2 regions of the Exiguobacterium sp. Helios genome follow, and region 2 is predicted to be linked to the other one. Evidence: predicted binding sites of a transcription regulator. Region 2 holds the regulator's gene; the other holds the start of a gene.
What was found. The regulator LexA, encoded in region 2, represses DNA repair genes until DNA is damaged. The targets are predictions, from matches to a motif close to CGAACATATGTTCG.
Positions count from the first base shown of each region.

Region 1: a site for LexA is predicted at 3,784-3,797, ahead of addB (helicase-exonuclease AddAB subunit AddB). Genes of this name have one in related genera too.

Region 1 covers NZ_CP053557.1:1,002,903-1,011,041, forward strand. Annotated here, with positions in the region: gene HNY42_RS05205 (response regulator transcription factor) at 1-261, shown strand, start outside; gene HNY42_RS05210 (HAMP domain-containing sensor histidine kinase) at 258-1,631, shown strand; gene HNY42_RS05215 (competence protein ComK) at 1,751-2,236, shown strand; gene HNY42_RS05220 (hypothetical protein) at 2,340-2,750, shown strand; gene HNY42_RS05225 (hypothetical protein) at 2,852-3,193, opposite strand; gene HNY42_RS05230 (truncated hemoglobin) at 3,253-3,633, opposite strand; gene addB (helicase-exonuclease AddAB subunit AddB) at 3,974-7,405, shown strand; gene addA (helicase-exonuclease AddAB subunit AddA) at 7,402-8,139, shown strand, end outside.
Region 2 covers NZ_CP053557.1:1,373,841-1,381,979, reverse strand. Annotated here, with positions in the region: gene tkt (transketolase) at 1-1,944, opposite strand, end outside; gene HNY42_RS07050 (DUF896 domain-containing protein) at 2,140-2,376, opposite strand; gene HNY42_RS07045 (YneB family resolvase-like protein) at 2,490-3,143, opposite strand; gene HNY42_RS07040 (cell division suppressor protein YneA) at 3,189-3,476, opposite strand; gene lexA (transcriptional repressor LexA) at 3,687-4,301, shown strand; gene HNY42_RS07030 (metal-binding protein) at 4,332-4,802, shown strand; gene HNY42_RS07025 (MIP/aquaporin family protein) at 4,990-5,694, shown strand; gene glpK (glycerol kinase GlpK) at 5,732-7,249, shown strand; gene dhaM (dihydroxyacetone kinase phosphoryl donor subunit DhaM) at 7,355-7,720, opposite strand; gene dhaL (dihydroxyacetone kinase subunit DhaL) at 7,717-8,139, opposite strand, start outside.

The DNA.
Region 1 (8,139 bases), 370 kb from region 2:
ATTTATCCGGAAAAGCGAGTTATCGAAGAGAATGGTCAAGAGATTGATTTGACCTCGAAAGAATATGATTTACTGATTCTGTTTGCTACGCAAATCGGAACACCGATGTCCCGAGAACAAATCTTAGTGAGCGTATGGGGCGACGATTATTTCGGATCAGACCGTGTCGTCGATGATCTCGTACGCCGTGTACGAAAAAAACTTTCCAAACTAGAACTTGAAACGATTTACGGAATCGGATACCGTTTGGTGGCTGCATGAAGAATCGGAGTCTGGGTTTTCAAATCTGGGCGATGTTCCTGTTGGTCATTGCAACACTCTCCATTGTCATATTAGTCGTCATGCGGTCGTCGATTGGTAACTTCATCGATGAGCAAGTCTATGCGACATTAGAAAACAGTGAAGTCTTTTTTTCGGAAGATGCCTCTGTCATCGAGATGTTACAAGACAATCCGATTGAATTCGATCGACGGAAACAGGAGTCACGCTCGGTCAATGTCTTATTGTTATCGAAAAATGGAAAGTTATACTATGGCGGGGCACCGCAACAGCTGGTCAATCAAATGTATCGTGATGCTATCGATCAAGAAAAAGAAATGCAAAAATACACGACCCGTCTTGATAAGGAAGATGTCTACTACAGTATCCTAAAGATGGAGATTAAAGGGGAAACCTATTACCGTGTTTCATACGTTTGGGATGCCTATCGGCAGGAACTCATCACTCAGTTATTTTCGAAAATTGGCTGGGTTGTTGCGATTGTCAGTATCTTGACCTTATTCATTGCTTTTTGGCTAGCCAGACGACTGACCCATCCTTTAATCGAGATTGAGCGGGCGGTCGGTAAGATTGCAGCTCAGAAGTGGGATACACCTCTTCCTTTGGACCGTGGCGATGAAATCGGACGATTGGCCCGGTCAGTTGATGCGATGCGAATGGACTTGGAAAAACAGGATAAAGCTCAAAAATCCTTGCTTCAAAATATCTCACATGATTTAAAAACACCGATCATGGTCATTCGCAGTTATGCCCAGTCGATTTCGGACGGAATTTATCCGGACGGTGATTTGACCGGTTCTGTTTCCGTCATCGAAGAAGAAGCGGAACGATTGGAGAAAAAAGTCGCAGCTTTGTTATATGTAACAAAACTTGATTATTTTGAACTGGATCGTTCAACATGGGATCATGTGGATTTGGACCGCATGGTTCATTTGCTTCAAAAACGGTTTGTCGGCACAAAACTATTGACATGGAAAATTTCCGGGGAAGCGGGCATTGTGTTAGGCGAAGGGGAACAATTACGTGTGGCATTGGAAAATGTATTGGATAATGCGATTCGTTATGCCGAGTCCACGATTGAGATTCGCCTGTCCGGCACAAGGCAGTCGGCGACAGTCGAAATCCTGAATGACGGTCCGCCGTTAGAAACGTCCTCTCCGCTGTTCCATCAATTTTCTCGTGGAAAAGAAGGCAAGTTTGGTCTTGGGTTATACATCGTTAAACGGATTGTCGAACGGCACGAAGGAGAAGTGACAATTGATAATCTGATTGCGGGAAATGAAGAAAATAAAGTTTGCGTAAAATTTAATTTTCCAAGACATTTTGAGGAAGAAACAGCCGGAAAAAAATAAGATCTTAAAAAACGAGATAGCCGTATCTCGTTTTTTATTTTGGGAAATAATGAGGTCGTTCAGACAAAGTCATTTTGAATTTGATATAACCATACTAATACAAGAAAGGGGAAATCAGGATGCGACATAAAATTACGGAAGAAACATTAGCCCTTGTACCAAAGTATGGTCCATACGGTGAACCGCAAACTTTACTTATTCAAGAACAGTCAGAAGTCGTGTTAGAAGGTCATCCGATCAAGTTGATTGAAGAATCTTGTTTGTATTTTGGTTCGTCGATGCGCGGAAGAATTGAAGCGGCTCGACATATCCTGGGGCCGAATCGGAAAACACCGGTCTTAATCGATTGGAAGGCGCAAACGATTTTCTTCCCGACGACTGCGAAGGAGAAGGCGGAATGTATTTGGATTAATTTCAAGCAGATGAAAACCGTTCAAAAAAAGGGGGATACCGTTCAAGTGGAATTTCAAACAGGACAACGGATTGACACTGATGCTTCGGCTTACAGCATCGAACGGCAACGGATTAAAACACTGGAATTGGCTTACGAAATGCAACGGAGATTTCAAGAAGAACGACCGACGACGTTTAATAAAGCGCGATAAGTGGAACAATCTAACAGGAATCACTACTTAATACAGCGAATAGACAGTAAAGTGCGAGAGAGAGAATTAAAGGGAGGTGAAGCGGTCGAAAGACCGCTACACGATGAATGAATCATATGAATGGTTAAACCGTAGAAAATTACAACCTGGATTTGGTGTGAACGGTGGACGGCGTTTTATCAGTTCACGGATTGTTCGTCCGGAAAATACGCCGGGTAAAAGAGTCAAAGGTGTCAAACGCGCCCGGCAGCTTGTCGTCGACGAGTCAGGAAATCGACGGTGGGTGACGAAACGAATCGTTGTAACGGATGCCGCAAAACACATGACCATCAACCGTCGTGCATCGGTTGCTCAGAAAGAGGTCACGGAATCTCGATTGGAGCAAGTGAAACAAAAACTGACGTCGAAAAAAGTACTATTACCTGTACTGGCAGCAACAGGATTGGCAGTTGCCGGTGGAGTATTGGCGTACGTTATGCGCCGGAAAAAACGAAATACAAAAGAACAGCTATAACCTAAAACAGATGACGAATCGTCTGGATATAGTAAAAGCCGTGCTCTCCCCATGAATGAATGAGGGTAGCACGGCTTTTATGTGAGGAAGACTGCAGTTTCTTATAAAAAACGTTTACGAATCGATGTCGCAAGAGCCTTCTCAGAAATTTCTTCTAGTTCTTTTTGATTGGTTGGATCAAAACTGTCATTGTAGAATCGGCCGACGAATTCGACTCGATCGTAATCGAGTTCTTTGAAAATCAAATGTTTATGATCATCGTAGAAGACAACCCGGTAATAATCAGAGCCACGTTCAAGCGTCACAAGTGCCCGAATATGTTCTAAACGTTTTTGTTCATCTGACTTTTCTTCTTCAACAGGTTCTTCTGTCGTTTTAGCTGCTTCAGCCTGTTCGAGTGCGCTTTTTACCAATTCACTCTTTTTATCTTGTTCTTCAGTCATAGTTATCGCCTCCAGTTCTTATTTTACATTGAAACGTACCGATGAGAAAGGAAAATCCCTCATCCGTTCTGATGGGCATCACAAATGCGTAGCACATTGAAGGCACCGATTCGTAGGCGCTCAATTAAACGCGTGGCTGCCTCTGTGTCCTCGATGGTCTCTTCAATGGTCAGCATCATCAATTCAATCCATCGCACAGCGTGTACTTCTCTGATGGGCAAAAGGCGATGAATCATCGCCAGATTCATCCGTTCATCCTGTCCATCGTATTGTTTTGGACCACCTGTGAGTTGAATCAAAAATCGGATTTGTGCTTGTTCGACACGTTGGCGGTCCGGCGGGAATAACGGACGGAGAACATCATCTGTATACACACGATTATAGAATCGTGTGACAAGTTGTTCGAGTGCGTCTTTTTGACCAAGGTCTTCGTATAGCATACTTGTCCCTCTTTCTGTTCCAGCTGATGAAGACAATCATTATCTCAATCTTTACCCGCTTTTTGCAACTCCACACAAACCGATCGACAAATGATTTAAAATGGACAAGGAAGAGGACGAAAAAGAAAACAAGTTATCTGGATTGAAAAACGGACGTTTGTTCGTATTTATGAGATAATAGTACATATAATCATCCTTATAGATGAGCGCGCTTGTTGTTTTCAATACTCATCTCATATGAGCGGAAAAAAGACAGCATAAAGCTCCTCGATATTAATTAAAGGAGGTGAAGATCAGCCCACCTGATGGTACGAAAACAGGTGTCAGCTGATCTGACACAATGAATTACATGCATTTAGGTCGTGCCGGTACAGGCAAGACGACAACATTAATTGAGCAGGTAATTGACCGGTTAGCTGAGCAACCGCTTGGTCCATCCATCTATTTCATCGTACCGGATCAGATGTCTTTTGAGATGGAACGTCGTATCGCGACGGATCCCCGGCTGTCGGGTCTTGTCCGGATGGAAGTCATGAGTTTACGCCGGTTTGCTTTCCATATCATCCGGGATCATGGAAACCAGGCGATTCCCTTTTTAGACGAGACCGGGACACAGTTGTTACTGCGTCAAGTTGTCGAAGAAGCGGAAGAAGAATTGAAGATTTTTAAACGGACGAAAAATATGCCCGGCTTCTACAAAGGATTGGACGAATTGATTGCCTCGTTTAAACGTTCTTTGGTAAATCCGGATATGTTGCGTCAAATCAGCAGTGCATCTCCCGAACGTTCACCGAAATTAAATGATTTAGCGCTGATTTACGAGCGCTTTACTGAACGAATCTCAAATAAGGCGCTTCATGCGGACGATTATTTCACGACATTGATTGAGCTGTTACCGAAAGCTGATTTAAGTGACGTTTCAGTCTTCGTTGATGGATTTTATGAATTTTCGTTACAGGAACAACAGGTCTTACTGCGATTGATGGAATTGACGAAAGAGATGCATCTTAGTTTTACACTGGATGTCGAAGACGTCTATGCGAAACAGTCTGAGTTTGGTGTGTCACAACGCTGCTATATGCAGTTGATCGAACAGATGAAAGAACGACAGATTGCGCATGAAGACATCTATTACACACAGACCGTTAAATTTCAGACCACAGGGTTACAGATGCTTGAACAAGCGTTACTGTTGCCCGGATACCCGGCGACGGATGACGAAGTGAACGGGTTGACGCTTTCTGCCGCAGTTAATCGTCAAGTTGAAGCAGAAGCGGCTGTCAGAAAGGTGATTCAACTGGTACGCCATGAAGGGTATCGGTTCAAGGACATCGCGTTTCTTGTCCGCCACCTTGAACCGTACGCCGATCATTTAGAACGTGCTTTTCAACTGTATGACATTCCGTACTTCCTGGATCAACGGGAATCGATGGTCCATCATCCGATTGTCGAATTAGTCCATGCCGTCCTTGAAATCGTCATGACGGGATATCGGGAAGAATCTATTTTTCGTCTGCTGAAAACAGAGCTGATTCCACTTCCGGCAGAGGATTCACGATTAGCACTTGATCGTCTGGAAACATTTGTCCTGGAGCGGGGAATCAAAGGTTCGATGTGGAAAAAAACTTGGCAATTGAAGCGACGTCTAGCTGATGAAATCAGTTTAACGGATGCTGAGTTACAAGAAGAACAGGAACTGAACGAATGGCGTCAATTCCTGGTCGAAGCCATTGAACCACTGGAGAAGCGATTCAAAGCATCTAAGACGATGAGTGAATACACACGGGCGTTATACCGTTTCTTGGAAGAACATCATTTGACGGACCGGTTAACGGTTTGGAAGCAACAAGCACTCGAAGTCAATGAACTCAGCAAAGCACGAGAACATGATCAGGTGTACGAAGCGGTACTGCATCTCTTTGAACAGTTGGAAGCTGCGGCACCGGAAGCCACATTGACGACAGAACTATTCGTCCAAATGGTCGAGACTGGACTTGAAAGTCTCCGCTTCTCCCTTGTTCCGCCTTCGCTCGATCAAGTGATTGCGACGGATTACGTCCGGGGACGTTTACAACAGGTGAAAGTGGTCTTTTTACTCGGGGCCAATGACGGATTGATTCCACTCGTGGAAGACCAGTCTAAATTGCTGTCAGAAGGAGATCATGACTTCCTCCACGATCAAGGCATTCCGGTCGGTAAAGCCTCTTTGGACGTATTTGACGACGAATTGTATTACCTCTATCAAGGGGTGACAGCGCCAAGTGAAGCGTTGCATATCAGTTATGCGCTGGTTGACGAGGACGGCAAAGCCCTTCAGCCGGCATCCATCATCAAGCAGATCAAACATCAACTGTTGCAGGATCGCCCTGTGAAAACATCCTTTGCAGAAGCCGGTGATCATGCACCGGATGATCAACTTCAGTTCGTGACGAGTCCGGAACGGGCGGCAGCGGCAGCGGCAATCGAGTTGAGACGGCTGCAACGTCGTTATCCGATCCAACCGTCCTGGTTTGATGTGTACAATCGTTTGCTCGAAAACGGTCGGGGCCGCGAACGAATGGCGCTGTTTTCCAGTGCCTTGTTTTATCAAAATCATGCAGAGCCGTTACCGGATGATTTGGCGCGTAACCTGTATGGTGACACCATCAAAGCCAGCGTCTCCCGGTTTGAGACGTACAATGCTTGTTCTTATAAACACTTTGCCCGGTATGGATTGCGGTTAAAAGAACGGAAATTATATAAATTCGAAGCGCCGGACATCGGGAACCTATTCCACGGAGCACTCAATGATTTATCGATGAATATCAAAGCCTCGGGAAAACGCTGGCGTGAACTGGATGACCAATCGTGCAGTAATCTCGCGAAAGAAGCCGTCGAGAAGGTGACACCGGAAATTCAAAATGCGATTTTGATGAGTTCGAACCGTTTTGGATACATCAAGAAAAAATTAACGGACGTCGTCGAGCAAACTGCAAAAATGCTCGTCAAACAAGCGGAACGTTCTGAATTCGAACCTGATTTATTTGAAATCAGTTTTGGGAACGCCATGTTTCCACCACTTCGCTTCACATTACCGGATGGTACCGAAATCGAATTCACCGGTCGAATTGACCGGGTGGATCAAGCGACAATTGGCGATCAATTGTACGTCCGGGTCGTCGACTATAAATCGAGTGCTAAAGAGTTGGATTTTGCCGAAATCTATTATGGTTTGGCGATTCAAATGCTGTTGTATCTAAAAACAGTCGTTGAACAGTCGGAAGTTCTGTTTAATCAGCAGGCAAAACCGGCCGGTGCCTTGTATTTCCACGTCAAAAACCCAATGATGCGTGGAGATTTATCGGCGGATGAAATCGAAAGGAACCGGTTGTTGCTCGAATCGTATCAAATGCAAGGCATCATCGTTGAAAATGATGAAGTATTACGGGCAATGGATCAGATTGCGTACGATGAACGTCAAAAGTCACCGCTCGTCAAAGTGACATTCACGAAAACCGGTCTTCATAAGTCGCACACGAAAGGTGTCGTCAAAGAAGAAGAATTGACGGCACTGATGGATCACGCCTGGGATGAATTGAAGACGAGCAGCCAATCGATGTATGCAGGAGATATTGCGATTGATCCGTTTGATTACCAGGAACGGATACCTTGTACATTTTGTGAGTACCGTTCCGTCTGCCAGTTTGATCAATCTCTCGGAAACGACTACCGGCAATTGAAACCGTTGTCGGAAAAAGAAGTCTTGGAACGGTTGAAGGAGGAGACGGAATGAGTGTGCAGTGGACAGATGAACAGCAACGGGCAATTGATGCGAGAGGTGGACATATTTTAGTATCCGCTGCCGCCGGTTCAGGAAAAACAGCCGTACTCGTCGAACGGTTGACGCAACGTGTCATCAATCAGGAAGATCCGTTGACAGCCGACCGGATTCTTGTCGCGACGTTTACGAACGCAGCAGCTAAAGAGATGAAGACACGTGTCATCGAAGCAATCGAAGCAAAAATTAAAGATGCTCCAGATGACCTTTATTTAAAAAAACAACGGCAAATGATGAACCGTGCTCAAATCACGACGATCCATTCCTTTTGTTTATCGATTTTACGCGAAAACTATTACCGGATTGGTCTTGATCCAGCTTTTCGCATTGCGGAAGAAGCAGAGCTGTTGTTGCTGCAGGATGATGTTTTGGAAGAAGTGTTTGAGAACTACTATGCTTTAGCAGATCCGGCGTTTTATGAATTGATTGATAGTTACACATCAGACCGGGACGATCAAGCAATGTTGACCTTAATCTCGAACTTATATCGATTTTCTCGTTCACTCCCGGATCCGGAAGCATTTTATGACCACTTGATTGCGCAGTACGATCAACCGATTGATCCGGATGAGTCCAGTTTGTTGACACGATTATTTGAACTCGAATGGGAACGTGTCGCGCCGGTCATCAACCGGTATATGGAATTATCGTATCGTCTGCGACAAGCCGGATATGACGAGATGGCAGAC
Region 2 (8,139 bases):
GCCGTACTCTTTTAACAGAAGATCTCCAGGAGCCGAAGCACCAAAGCGATCGATTCCGATGACTTGTCCTTCTGTTCCTACATATTTATACCAACCGAGTGAAGCACCGGCTTCAATCGCAAGACGCTTCGTGATGCGTTTTGGTAAAACTGATTCTTTGTATTCTGCTGATTGCGCTTCAAACAATTCCCATGATGGAAGTGAAACGACTGCTGCCGTTTCGCCAAGTTCTTTTTGTGCTTCGACTAACAGATGCACTTCAGAACCTGTTCCCATTAAGATTGTATCCGCTTTGTTGATGTCACCCGCAATGACGTATCCGCCTTTTTCAGCGCCTTCAACCGTCGTACCTTCAAGTTCAGGTAATCCTTGACGTGTCATGACGAGAAGTGTCGGTTTGTTTGTTGATTGAACGGCTGTTTTCCATGCGGCAATCGTTTCTTTCCCATCTGCCGGACGGTAAACTGTCAAGTTCGGCATCGCACGGAAACTCATCAAGTGTTCAACCGGCTCGTGTGTTGGACCATCTTCACCAACAGCAATCGAGTCATGTGTCAGGACGAAAATCGACTGGATACCCATCAACGCTGCTAAACGAACTGCAGGACGGAGGTAATCCGAGAATACGAAGAATGTCGCACCGTAAGGAATGACACCACCGTGTAACGCCATACCGTTGACAGCTGCTGCCATCGCAAACTCACGCACACCAAACCAGATGTTACGGCCGCTTGGATCGATGTCGAAGTCAGCTTCGCCTTTGAGCATCGTGTTGTTTGATCCTGCTAAGTCAGCTGAACCACCGAAGATTGACGGGATGTTTTTCGCAAGAGCGTTCAAGACTTCACCACTTGTCTGACGTGTCGCTTTTTTCGATGTCAGATCATATGTTGGCAGGTCTGCTTCCCAGTTGCTTGGCAATTCGTTGTTGATGGCTTGAACAAGTTCAGCATGCAATTCTGGATGCGCCGCTTTGTATTGTTCCATTTTCTCAGTCCATGCTGCTTCTGTATCAGCACCACGTTTGACAATGCGTTCTTCGAACAAGTCTTTGACTTCTTCCGGGACGTAGAATTCTTCGTGATCCCAAACGTAGCTTGCTTTCGTCAACTTGATTTCCGCATCTCCGAGTGGTGCACCGTGTGAAGCCGATTTACCTGATTTGTTTGGTGAACCAAATCCGATGACTGTTTTCACTTCAATCAATGTCGGTTTTGTTGTTTCAGCTTTTGCTGCTTCGATTGCTTTTGAAATCGAATCAAGATCCGTTCCGTCTTCGACACGGATGACTTGCCAGTTGTATGCTTCAAAACGTTGTTGAACGTTTTCTGAGAATGATTTATCGAGATCGCCATCGAGCGAGATATCGTTTGAATCATACAGAACAACCAATTTGCCAAGACCTAAATGTCCTGCAAGTGATGCCGCTTCTGCCGAAACACCTTCCATTAAGTCACCGTCTCCGCAAATCCCGTATGTGAAGTGATCGACGACGTTTAACTCGTCACGGTTGTATTTTGCTTCCAAGTGACGTTCTGCCATCGCCATACCGACAGCCATCGCAATGCCTTGTCCGAGTGGACCAGTCGTCGCATCGACACCTGCTGTGTGACGGTATTCCGGGTGACCCGGTGTTTTTGAGTTCCATTGACGGAATGACTTCAAGTCATCCATCGCGAGATCATAACCTGATAAATGGAGGAGTGAGTAGAGAAGCATTGAACCGTGTCCTGCTGAAAGTACAAAACGGTCACGGTTGAACCATTCTGGATTTTTAGGGTTATGGTTCATATGATCCGCCCATAATGTAAATGCCATCGGTGCTGCACCCATCGGCATTCCCGGGTGACCCGAGTTCGCTTTTTGTACTGCATCAATTGATAAGGTACGAATCGTATTTACTGCTAATAATTCTACTGTTGTCATGTTCGTCAAAACAATCATCCTCTCTCTTTTTCACAAATTCCTCCTCATTTTAGCATACCCACAAATGTGATACAACTTTTCTAAATAGTATGTCACATTGAAATGAATGCGCTCTCTATTGCCGTTTTCTTGGCACTTTCGTGATACATATTACGAACGTTTCACCAAAAAAAGCTACGCCACTCATCCCAATGAGTGACATAGCTTTTGTCATTATTGTTTGTTCCGTTCTTCTTCCTGCGCTTGCTTTAGTTTTTCAGGTGTTACGTCGGTTCCTTCTTCATCGACGATTTTGATGCCCATCATCTGATTTTTGAACGAACCACGGAATGCTTCCAGATAGGCAGTCCGTAATTCTTTTTGTTCCGCTGTTTCTGCATCAGTCAGTGGTTCGACTTTTGATTTATTGGCTAATTCGTTAATCCGGTCCAGTTGTTCTTGTGATAACATGATATCCCTCTTTCTGTTGACTCAAAGTTGAGCTTTCAATAGTAACCTTACTGTAAAAGACACGAAAAAAAAAAGCAAGTTTGATGCGCCGCTGAGGCATCAAACTTACTTCCTTATTCGTACGTACTGACTACTTCTTTATATTCCAGATAACGCCGGTTGACGGTCGCTTTCGAAATGTCGTGTCCCATCCCTCTTAATGTCACCGCGATGTCGGCGAATGTCAGTCCTAACTCACGTAACCGGACGATTTCTTCAATCGGGACTTCCTTTCGGCTCCGACCGGCATTTTCACCTTGACGGTTGAGGTTCTGCTCGGGACGAAATCCATTTTCGACAGCCCGTCGCATCCCGCGGGCAATTTTCGCATTATGCAGTTTCCGTTGATACTCTTCGACGAGCGATACAATTTCAAGAACCATCGCTTCGGCGTCTGCCAGTTTATACTCGCCATCCGATTCCATCGTCATCAGTTGAACCTGATGTTTTTGGAACGTATGTAAAATGGCGATTTTGGCATTCCCGCGTCCGATCCGCGTATCATCCGTCACGAGAACGGCATCCACGGCTTGACGTGTGACGTAATCGAGAACGGATAACATCCCTTCCCGATCAACGTCATAACCACTTTCCTTTTCCGTGATGATCTCCACGACTTCAAATCCTTTTGTTGCAGCGAGTCCCGACAGTTCCGATCTTTGCCGCTCAAGCGAGCTGTCCTGTGCTTCTTTTTCCGTCGAGACGCGACAGTAGATTACTACTTTCACTGTACTTCACACCCCTGTTCGTTCTTTGACAACCTTTACAGTTTGTCATTGTTGCGCGATTGGTACAACGATTTTGTTTTTCGAAATGACATGAGTCGTCTTCAGTTCATTATTCTCGATCAACCACTCGACATATTCCTGATCTGTCATCGATCCGTCATTATAGACTTCGGCGACCTGTTCGACGGTCGCGTTTTGATCGACTGTGACAGAAGCCGTCAAGAGTTGCTCGACCTTCTCGTCCGGTCGAGGTGTTAAAAGGAAAAGAATGAAAGCCAGGCTGAGCGTATAAAAAACAATGGAAAAGGCATGGGTACGAATCGTATGCATCATGATAAATCCCTCCAGTTAAAAATGTTTTTAGAATAGATGTTCTCGGAACAATTGTTCGCATAACTCATCTTAAACCAAGAACCGGTGTTCGGTCAACACAAAATGTCGAACAATTGTTTGTACGCTCATTTGTTCTATGTTATAGTGATTTTAGAAACATGTATTCCTATAACCTTCAAAAAACCAATCCGGAAAGAGGTGGCAATTCATATGCGGAAAATGTCGAAACGACAACAAGAAATCCTTGACTACATCGTTGCTCAAGTGAAACTGAAAGGGTATCCCCCATCAGTTCGTGAAATCGGTGAGGCTGTTGGTCTTGCTTCAAGCTCAACGGTACACGGTCATTTGGATCGTCTAGAAAAACGCGGACTGATTCGCCGTGACCCAACTAAGCCACGTGCGATTGAGATATTGCTTGATAAAACTGATGAAGATCACGAAGCCATCGTTCATATTCCCGTCATCGGGAAAGTAACGGCTGGTTTTCCAATCACGGCCATCGAAAACATTGAAGAACATTTCCCGCTTCCTGCCCATTACGTCGGGAACGAAAATGTCTTTATGTTGACGATTGATGGTGAGTCGATGATCAACGCAGGTATTCTAGACGGTGACCGGGTCATCGTTCGTCAGCAAAACACAGCAGAGAATGGTGAAATCGTCGTTGCTATGACCGAAGATAGCGAAGCGACTGTCAAACGGTTCTTCTTAGAAGATCAACAAGTACGTCTCCAACCAGAAAATGATTCGATGGACCCGATGTATTTCGATAACGTCTCGATTCTTGGCAAGGTCATCGGCGTATATCGGACGATCCACTAAGCGAGGGACCAGCACAGCTGGTCTTTTTTTATGCCTTCTGGAAATGTACACGATACAGTCAATACCGTTGCTTTAACCGGCTATGTTGCGTATTCGGTCGCAACCCAGCAGACGGATTGGCTTCCAACCGCTGTCGGCATCGCCGTCGGCACCCTTTGGCTTTCACCAGACCTCGACTTGAAGTCCGAACCTTACTACCGGCACGGTCCTTTACGGGTCCTTTGGATGCCTTATGTCAAAATCATGCCCCACCGCTCCATCTGGTCGCACGGTTTGATCATCGGCGATCTCATTCGCCTGATGTACAGCGCCGCTTTTCTGATTCCGCTTTTATTTTTGGCGCTGTACCTGAAAATCATTGAATCGAGTACGGTCGATTCCTGGTTCGCGTCCATGCCTGCTTTCATCATCGGCGTCATGGTTGCCAGTACGATACATATTGTCCTTGATCACTCCAGCAGCTTCTTTCGAACAAAAAAGAAGCGGAAAAAGCGTCGTTGAAAATCCTTCGTTCATTGTAAAAATGAACGAAGGATTTTTTTAGTATCCATTATTCATTTTTTTAAACATAAATTAAGGAAATTTTAATTCAAAGATTTGAATTAATTGTATTGAAAACGTTCTCAATTAGATGTAGGTTTAAATGGAAAGGCCATTATTTGCTTTAATCCAAAGGGAGGGTTTTTGCATGAGTAACTTTACAAGTGAGCTGATTGGAACAATGATTCTGATTTTGCTCGGCGACGGAGTCGTTGCAGGGGTTGTCTTGAGAAAGACGAAATCTGAGAACGGCGGCTGGATTGTCATTACATTCGCTTGGGGTCTCGCCGTCATGACGGGAGCATACATTGCTGCCTCGAGTGGTGCACATCTCAATCCTGCATTGACATTGGCGCTTGCCATGAATTCCGATTTACCGTGGGCAGACGTACCTGTCTATATCGCCGGTCAATTAATCGGAGCATTCATCGGTGCAGTACTCGTTTGGCTTCATTATATGAAACACTTTGAAGCGACTGATGATCAAGCAGCAAAACTGGGTGTGTTCGCAACAGGTCCGGCGATTCGCCATACACCGTCAAACCTGATTTCAGAAATCATCGGGACGTTTGTCTTGGTATTCGGAATCCTGTCATTTGGTCTGACAACATTTGGTGACGGACTGAAACCATTCATCGTCGGTCTTCTTGTCGTCGTCATCGGTCTCTCGCTCGGTGGTACAACAGGATATGCCATCAACCCGGCCCGTGACCTTGGTCCGCGGATTGCACACGCTATCTTACCGATTAAAGGAAAAGGTTCATCTGACTGGGGTTACTCGTGGATTCCAATCGTTGGTCCGATTATCGGTGGTGGAGTAGCCGTCTTGCTGTATCAACTGCTGCAAAACTGATTTTGTTTGACACCTACATCTCAAGGGGGATTTCAGCATGGAAAACAAGTACATCTTAGCACTCGACCAAGGAACAACAAGCTCACGCGCCATTATTTTTGACCACGATGGTCAAATCGTGAACTCTGCGCAACGTGAATTCAAACAATACTTCCCGCAACCGGGCTGGGTCGAGCATGATGCCAATGAAATTTGGGGATCAATCCTCGCTGTCATGGCGGATGCTCTCGGAACGGCTGATATCAAACCGAGCCAAATCGCAAGTATCGGAATTACGAACCAACGTGAGACGACGGTCGTCTGGAACAAAGAAACAGGTAAACCTGTCTATCACGCGCTTGTCTGGCAATCCCGTCAAACATCCGGTATCTGTGATGAGCTGAATGCACAGGGTCTGAACCAAACATTCCGTGATAAAACAGGTCTTCTGATTGACGCCTACTTCTCAGGGACAAAAGTGAAGTGGATTTTGGATAACGTTGAAGGGGCACGGGAACAGGCAGAAAACGGAGAACTTCTATTCGGAACAATCGACACATGGCTCGTTTGGAAGCTGTCTGGTGGAAAAACGCATATCACAGACTATACAAACGCTTCCCGGACATTGATGTACAACATTTACGAACAAAAATGGGATGATGAGTTGCTTGAAATCCTGACAGTTCCAAAATCAATGTTACCGGAAGTCCGTCAATCAAGTGAAGTGTATGACAATACCGTTCCGTATCACTTCTTCGGCTTCGAAATTCCGATTGCCGGAATTGCCGGTGACCAGCAAGCTGCTCTCTTCGGTCAAACATGTTTCGAACCGGGTGAAGGAAAGAACACGTATGGTACAGGTTGCTTCATGCTCATGAACACTGGTGAAAAAGCCGTTTCGTCTGACCACGGTCTACTGACGACAATCGCCTGGGGTGTCGACGGAAAAGTCGAATATGCACTCGAAGGATCAATCTTCGTTGCCGGATCCGCGATTCAGTGGTTGCGTGACGGCTTACGGATGTTGAAAAACGCGAAGGATTCAGAAGGTTATGCGTTAAAAGTCGATTCGACAGAAGGCGTTTACGTCGTTCCTGCCTTCGTCGGACTCGGTGCCCCGTACTGGGATAGTGACGTTCGTGGCGCGATTTTCGGCTTAACACGCGGAACGGAGAAAGAACATTTCGTCCGCGCGACTCTCGAATCCCTTGCTTATCAGACACGTGATGTCTTGACGGCAATGGAAAAAGATTCAGGCATCGAACTAAAAACGTTGCGTGTTGATGGTGGTGCGGTTTCGAATGACTTCTTGATGCAGTTCCAGTCGGATATCTTAGGTGTACCGGTTGACCGTCCGGAAATCAATGAGACAACAGCTCTCGGTGCTGCATATCTTGCTGGTCTCGCAGTCGGTTACTGGAAAGACAAAGCTGAAATCAAAAAACAATGGAAACTCAACCGTCAGTTCAAACCAGAAATGAAAGAAGACGATCGCGAACAGCGTTATGCCGGATGGCAAAAAGCGGTCGAAGCGACAATGGCGTTTAAACCGAACAAAAAAGAAGTCAACGCCTGATTTCTTTACTGGTATTCCCTCGCGGAATACCAGTTTTTTTGTTTTCCCTAAAAAAACAGGTTCGCTTCCTCTTCGGAAACGAACCTGTTAGTCGGATTACCTGTTTTACGAAAATTCTGCTTTGACGCCTGTTACGATATCATCCAGCGTTTTTGATTGACCACTTAAGACCGCTGCCAAAAAAGCGCCCTCTACCAGCGGTGCTTCGACGAACTGAACGTTCCGGTCCCCACTGTATAATTCTAAGGCCAGTTCCGCGTTCATCGTCGCCGATCCGATGTCGGTCAAAATTAAGCCGTCATCGTTCAACTCATTCATCGTCTCTTCAATTCGGGACGCATCGGTCCCGATACTGCCGTCCGCAAGCCCAGCTGCGAGTAACACGGGTGTGTCCGGAGCCATTTCAGCCAATAGTTCCTTTAGTCCGGTCGCAAGCTTTTCACTATGGGAGACTAAAATCAAATTAATCATGACAAGACCTCCCCAATCGAACGTAATAACAGTGAACTTGATAACGCACCGGGATCCTGGACACCGACCGTTGCATCCCCAAAATAAGAAGCCCGTCCTTTTGTCGCCACACGCTCTTTTGTATCTGCCAATGCTTGATCGAGTGCTGCGTTCAAATCACTCTCTTGTTCCAGTGCTTCGTAAAACGGTGTCCAAATATCGACCATCGTTTTTTGTCCAAACTCTGATTTCCCGCGCATTTTAATCCCATCCGTCGCTTCTTTAAACGCCGCTGCCAGTTCCGCCCCTTCAACTTCTCTTTTCCCTTTAAACGCTCCGGCAAATTTAACGAATGCCGTACCGTAGAGCGGACCGGATGCACCTCCAACGGTTTTAATCAAGGTCATTCCGACTTGTTTTGATAAGACACCTAGATCTTC